DNA from 2 places in the Brevibacterium sp. SMBL_HHYL_HB1 genome. Region 2 is predicted to be linked to the other one. Evidence: predicted binding sites of a transcription regulator. Region 2 holds the regulator's gene; the other holds the start of a gene.
The links. The regulator LexA, encoded in region 2, represses DNA repair genes until DNA is damaged. The targets are predictions, from matches to a motif close to TCGAACANNTGTTCGA.

Region 1: a site for LexA is predicted at 1,935-1,950, ahead of IG171_RS13875 (HNH endonuclease signature motif containing protein). Genes of this name have one in related genera too.

Annotation. Positions count from the first base shown of each region.
Region 1 covers NZ_CP062936.1:2,999,638-3,003,053, reverse strand. Annotated here, with positions in the region: gene IG171_RS13875 (HNH endonuclease signature motif containing protein) at 1-1,833, opposite strand, end outside; gene IG171_RS13870 (NADP-dependent malic enzyme) at 2,603-3,416, shown strand, end outside.
Region 2 covers NZ_CP062936.1:959,581-962,996, reverse strand. Annotated here, with positions in the region: gene IG171_RS04575 (histidinol-phosphate transaminase) at 1-228, opposite strand, end outside; gene IG171_RS04570 (LysM peptidoglycan-binding domain-containing protein) at 338-676, opposite strand; gene lexA (transcriptional repressor LexA) at 911-1,666, shown strand; gene IG171_RS04560 (ATP-dependent DNA helicase) at 1,835-3,416, opposite strand, start outside.

The DNA of each region.
Region 1 (3,416 bases), 2.0 Mb from region 2:
GTTGACCGGCTGGTCGGGAGGCGTGACCTTGGTGGAGAGCCCGTGCCTGAACTCGTAGTCGAGCTCCCAGGAATTGGGCATAGTGACCCTCAGGAGACCGGCGGTCTTGAGCGCGTGGTGCTTGGCGCATACAGGCTGGATGTTGCCGAATCGTGTCAGTCCACCCTTGAGGGGATCGAGGTGGAAGAACGGGATGACGTGGTCCATCTCAGACTTCTCCGCTGTCCGCGTGCAGCCGGGCGCTGCGCAGCAGTTCCACTGCTCGATCAAGGTCTTCCGCAGGTCCTTCGGCACCGGATAGCTCGTGGCCTTCGCGTCGAGCGGGGTGCCGGTGGCCGGATCGGTGAGGATCCGCTGGATGGTCTTCGACCGACCGGCGATCGTGCGAGCCACCTCGGCGGGAATCGGTGAGCCGTCGTCCAGAGTGCCGGGCAGGTCCGAATCACCGGTCAGGGTGAGGAAGGGGACGGTTGCGACGGTGGCGGCCTGCTGCGACAGCCACCACTGGCTGGTGGGCATGCGCAGCTTCACCCAATACTCGACGGGGCCGAAGCCGTCCCCGGAGTCGGGGCGGAAAGCCGAGCCGATTGAGCGGTCGTCGGACTGCTCGGCGTTCGCATGCGTCTGCGCTGTCGTGCCCGAGCTCGCGGACGAAGGCCCGGCCGAGCCGGAGTGCGTGGGTGCTGTCCGTGCCACCGTTTCGGCGAAGTCCGCGAGCCCGGCGTCTGAGTCCACCCCGGGCGCGATCTCGCCGTCGTCATCGAGCAGCGGAGCCTCGCTCGTGGTCTGTATACCGGTGACCGGGTCGACGGAGACGACCTTGACGCTGAGTTCGGGGACCGGCCTGATCAGCAGGTCGTACTGGAGCTGGTCGATGGTCCGGTCGTCGTTGAGTTCCATCCCCGCAGGCAGATTGAACGTCGTCTTGTTCTTTCCGTGGACGGCACGCGCCATGGCCCGGATGCGGTTGTAGCAGGAGTAGATCTCGGCCGAGGGTCCGCTCACGATGAGGCTGGCCGAGCCGTCCTTGCTTCCTTCGACATCGACGCGGCGGCGCGTCGTGGCCATCTCGGTCAAGTCGATCGGCGGCACGAGGAGGCTGATCTTCTTGCTCAGCGCCCGACGCAGCGTCTCGCACGTGGTGTCGGCCCGCTTGGTGGCCAGGAAGGAATCGACTTCCGGCAGGTGGGCGAAGGCGAGGTTGCGGCACAGCTGGGACACGACAGTGATGTGGGCGTGGGTGAATTCGCCCGAGCGGACCCTGTCGGCGAAGCGGGGGAGACCATAGAGGATCGTCATCGCCTCCGACAGCTGGCGGTAGGTGCGGGGCGTGTTGGTGCCGAGCGCCGTCGAGATCTCGAGCAGGTCCTCGGACGCCACGTTCTCGTAGACCCACGTCGCGAAGCACGTGCGGGAATCGAACTCGGGAAACTCCGGAAGCGCCTGTCGGGCGGCTTCTTCGGCCGCGGCCTTCTGTGCGCGGGCGAATGCGCCGTCGTAGACGACGACCGCCGTCGAAGGTGCGTCGGCGGTTCGGACGCGGGGAGCGTCCTCGCCTTCGGCACCTGCGTTGTGGCGGGCCAGTGTTCCCGCGATCGTCTCGCAGCGGAAGGGGCCGGAACCGTCCGGCACGGCGAAGTCGAGGTTGAGCAGAATCTGCTCGAGCACCACTCCGGCGGCTGATTCGAGGACCGCGAAGTGTGCGCGGTCCGAGGCGGCGGTGAGCTCCGCGAACCGGGTCATGCTCGATTCGAAGCGGATGGCATAACGGGGTGACGGCTGGGTCGGCTCGGCCTCGTGCGACGGGCCTGGTTGGTCAGTGGTGCTCTTCATGGCGTTTTCACCTGCCTCGGACTTCGTTGTCGGGGGTGGAGCTGATTTGAAAAGCTTCTAACTCTATGTTAGATCATCAAAGTTCGAATTACTATAGTAAAAAGAGAATATCTTCGAATAGTTCTCGAGTTCGTCCGCTATGTGATTTCGTTGTCTGTCCATCGTTGCACACGGCACTGACATGAAGACCACGGAGCCGCCTCGGCGAATATCGGGCTGCAGTCATCCGACCCCGTACCCAGGGGACGAGGCCAACCGATTCCGGACGATCCCCACGGGCGTGACCAGCCTTCCTCGCGCCCTCGTGCAGGCTCGACGTCACCGCCGAGACCGTCCAAAGGTCTGGAGAATATGCCATCCAGGCGGTTCGCCGTCGCGGATTTTGACGAATTTTTGCGTGAAATGGATGCAGGCATCGGTTATGCTGTTCGGGTTGCCGGATGCGACCCACGAGGTCGGTACTCGCCTCATGCGAGCCGTATCCGCACAGCGCGCAACCGTGTCGCCCTTCACCTAGGGTCAGCATCACGGGTCGCGCGGACGTCACCGCTCAACCTTCACTGGTGACGAGTTCTTCGTTACGACCGCCGGTCTCACGCCCATGCAGGCTGAGACGCCCCTGCCGGCTGGAACGCCCCCAGCGGGTCGACGCCCACTGCGGGTCGAGAGGCCCAAGCGGGTCGAGACACCTTTCGGGCCCCGGCGGTTCGACGATCACAGCCGACGGCATCGGCTCGACCCTGCCGTCGCACGACCACGAGGATCCACCATGACGACCACCGCCCAGAACACCACCTCATCCGACCAGAACTCGCAGGCTCCGATCACCGATGAAGAGATCTTCGCCGCGCACGAAGGTGGCAAGCTGTCCGCCGAGCTCACGAGTCCGCTGGAGACTCAGCGGGATCTCTCGATCGCCTACACACCGGGCGTGGCCAAGGTCTGCACTGCGATCAAGGACGAACCGCAGATGGCGCGCACGCACACCTGGACCGGCCGCCTCGTCGCGGTCGTCTCCGACGGTTCGGCCGTGCTCGGCCTCGGCGATATCGGCCCGGCCGCCTCGCTGCCGGTGATGGAGGGCAAGTGCGCCCTGTTCAAGAGCTTCTCCGGCATCAATGCCATCCCGATCGTGCTCGACACCAACGACACCGATGAGATCGTCGAGACCATCGTCCGCATGGCCCCGACCTTCGGCGCGGTCAACCTCGAAGACATCTCGGCGCCGCGCTGCTTCGAGATCGAGGACCGCGTCAAGGAAGCCCTCGACATCCCGGTCATGCACGATGACCAGCACGGCACCGCCGTCGTCGTCCTCGCGGCGCTGACGAACGCGCTGCGCGTGGTCGACAAGCCCTTCGACGCGATCCGGGTCGTCGTCTCCGGGGCAGGGGCGGCAGGCGTGGCCGTGGCGAAGATCCTCGCCGACGCCGGTGTCACCGATGTCGTCGTCCTCGATTCCAAGGGCGTCATCGAATCCGGCCGCTCCGACCTGTCCGAGACGAAGCAGGCCATCGCCTCGGCGACGAACCCGCGCGGTGTCTCCGGCGGGATCGGCGAGGCCCTCGACGGTGCCGATGCCT
Region 2 (3,416 bases):
ATAGGTCACGAGGTGTTCACGCAGTGACGTGAACTCACGGTCGGGATAGCGGTTGAGTCCGGCGAAGTGGTCGTCGACGGCAGCGCGCATGCTGTCGATGACGACCTCGGGCAGCGGATAGGCGTTCTCGTTGACGTTGAGCTGGACGGGTACGTCCAGGTGCGGAGCCCCGTAGGGTTTGAGACCCACGAGGTCGGGGCGCACTGGCAGAGATTCGATGTTTCCCACGCGATCATTCTACCGAGAGGACCCCGCTGCCCCGGCGGCGGGTCGGACCGCGAGATGGGCCGGCGCCTCGTCTCCGCAGCCGTCGGCCGCGACGCGCGCCGGCCGAGCGTCAGCGGACGGGAACGTCGAGGGTCTGGCCGGGATGGACGGTCGGGGTGGACAGGTGGTTGAGCTCGGCGATATCGGCCACGACATCGCGGGTGTCGCGGTCGAGGTCGAGGTTCGAGGCCACGGTCCACAGCGACTGGCCCTCGTCGACGACGACCTCCTCGGCGTCGATGCCGATGGTCTCCGCCTCGGGTTCGGCGACAGCGGCGGCCGAGAACGACTGGGTGGCGAGCAGGAGCGCTCCGCCGATGACGACGGCGGCAATGAGCAGGGTTCTGAGAAGGCGCACCGCCTGGCGTCCACGGGTGGTCAGGCGCAGCCCGGTGTTCTGTGCAGACATCGCATTACCTCTTTCATTCGTACGATTCCACCAGCAATCGGTAGAACGTCTGTTCTATTCAACATGCCAATCGAACAAATGTCCAGTCCAACTCGAACATCTATGCGACAATGAGGAGGAACCAGCGTTGTTGATCGATCTGTCAGAACCATCTCAGTCGGCACTGACATGAGAATCTCCGCAGCGGAGATCGCGGCGTTCAGCGGCAGGGAATAGAACGAAGGGGAACGAGCAATGGTTCAGAACAAACGAGGCAGAGGCCGGCCTCGCAACGAGGATGTTGCCAGTGAGATCGCTGCCGCCCGCAGTGATGACGATGAGGTTGAGATTCCCGAGGGTTCGACCGGTGAGGGCGATTTCCGCCTCACTCCCCGTCAGCGTCTGGTCCTCGAGACCATCGAACGCGCCGTCGTAGCCAACGGCTACCCGCCGAGCATGCGCGAGATCGGCAAGGCCGCCGGACTCGCCTCTCTGTCGAGCGTGGCCCATCAGCTCTCGCAGCTCGAACGTCTCGGCTATGTCCGCCGCGATCCGAAGCGCCCGCGGGCCATCGAAGTGGTCAATCCCTTCGAAGAGGAGGAGGCCGAGCGGGCGAAGTTCGAGGAGCTGTCGAACAACACTGTCCAGGTTCCCGTCGTCGGTCGCATCGCCGCCGGCGGTCCGATCCTGGCCGAGCAGGAGGTCGACGATGTCTTCTCCCTGCCGACTCAGGTCGTCGGCTCGGGTGAGATGTTCCTGCTCAAGGTCATCGGCGATTCGATGATCGACGCCGCCATCTGCCATGACGACTGGGTCGTCGTGCGCAAGCAGCACACCGCAGACAACGGACAGATCGTCGCGGCCCTGCTCGACGGTGAGGCCACGGTCAAGACCCTCAAGCGCAAGGCCGGTCATCAGTGGCTGCTGCCGCAGAATGAGAACTACGAGCCCATCGACGGCACCTACGCCCAGATCATGGGCCTCGTCGTCGCCGTCATCCGCCGGCTCTGACCGGCACCGGTGTCGCCGGGTCTGAGGGACCGGCCCCGGCTCTGACCGGCCCGGCAGAGCGCCCGGATCCTGCCCCAACGCGAACGCCCGTGATCGCTTCGGCCACGGGCGTTCGCTCATTCCTGCCGCGCCCCGGGCGCCAAGCGGCCGCCGCTACCGCTCCACGCCTCATTCCTCGTCGGCGGCGGCCAGCCTGCCCAGGCTCGTGCGGACGAGTTCCGAATTCGTCGTCGGCCACATCCGCGGCATCGAATTGACGAGGAAGCCGGCGTATCTGGCCGACCGCAGCCGCGAGTCGAGCACCGCCACGACTCCCCTGTCGCCCGTCGAGCGGATGAGGCGTCCGGCGCCCTGGGCCAGGCGCAGGGCCGCATGTGTGGCCGACACGGCCATGAACCCGTTGACTCCGCGCTGATCGGCATCCCGTGCCCGCGCCTGCATGAGCGGGTCATCGGGGCGGGGGAAGGGCAGACGGTCGATGATGACCAGCCGGTTCGTCCGCCCCGGCACGTCGACCCCCTGCCACAGCGACATGCTGCCGAACAGGCAGGCCCGATCGTCCGCGGTGAACTGGGAGACCAGTGACGACAGCCCGTCATCGCCTTGGAGCAGGATCGGGAAGTCGAACGTCTCCCGCAGGTGCTCGGCCGCGGCGGTGGCGGCCGCCCGGGAGGAGAACAGTCCCAGCGCCCCGCCGTCCGAGGCCCGCACGAGCTCCTCGAGCTCGGTCAGCGCCTCGGGGCTCATCCCGCTGCGGCCGGGCCGGGGCAGGTGGGAGGCGACATAGAGGATGCCCTGTCTGCCGTAGTCGAACGGGGACCCGACATCGAGGCTGTCCCATTTCGGGGCGTCGGGTCCGAACAGACCCAATGAGGCGGCGACGGCGTCGAAATTCCCACCCAGGGACAGGGTCGCCGAGGTGGCCACCACGGTGGATTCGTCGAAGATGCCCGATCGCATGGTCCCGGCCACGCTCAGCGGGGCGATGACGAGGTTCGTCGTCTCCTTCTCCCGGAAGGTCGAGCGTGTCAGCCAGATGACGTCGTTCTTGCCCGGATCGCAGAAGCGTTCGGCCAGTTCGAAGATCTCCTGGCACCGGGCCTTGGCCATCTGCCGACCGGCATCGGCGTCCTCGGACTTGCCGCCGATGTCGTTGATGATCTGGCGTGCGGAGTCCCGGATCTGTGCCAGCGCGAGCCCGAGCGCCTCACTCATGTTGAGGATGAGCCCTTCGGGCACGCTCGACTGAGCGCGTTCGAGGGCCGCCGCGGCCGAGTCGAGCAGGGACACGACACCGTCCTGGACCGGGGTGTGCCGGCGCACGGAGCTCGTGGCCGCCTGCAGCATGCTCGTGTTGATCTGCCCGGACAGGGCGTTGGTCACCCGGTCCTTGAGCTCGTGCGCCTCGTCGATGATGATGACGTCGTGGTCGGGCAGCACGGACGATTCGCCGAAGGCGTCGATGGCCAGCAGTGCGTGGTTGGTCACGACGATATCGGCCTCGGCGGCCTTGTTCCGGGCGATCTCGGCGAAGCATTCGGTCACCAGCGGGCAGTTCGCCCCGAGGCAGTCGAAGGCGTTGACCGAAACCTGCGACCAGGCGCGGTCGCTGACGCCGGGCATGAGGTCGTCGCGGTCGCCGGTGTCGGTGATCTTCTCCCAGGTGCGGATCCGTTGGATCTCCTCCCCCAGGCCCGAGCGCTCGGAGGGTTTGCGGCCTGCCTCGGCGTCGGCACCGAGGTCGAAGAGC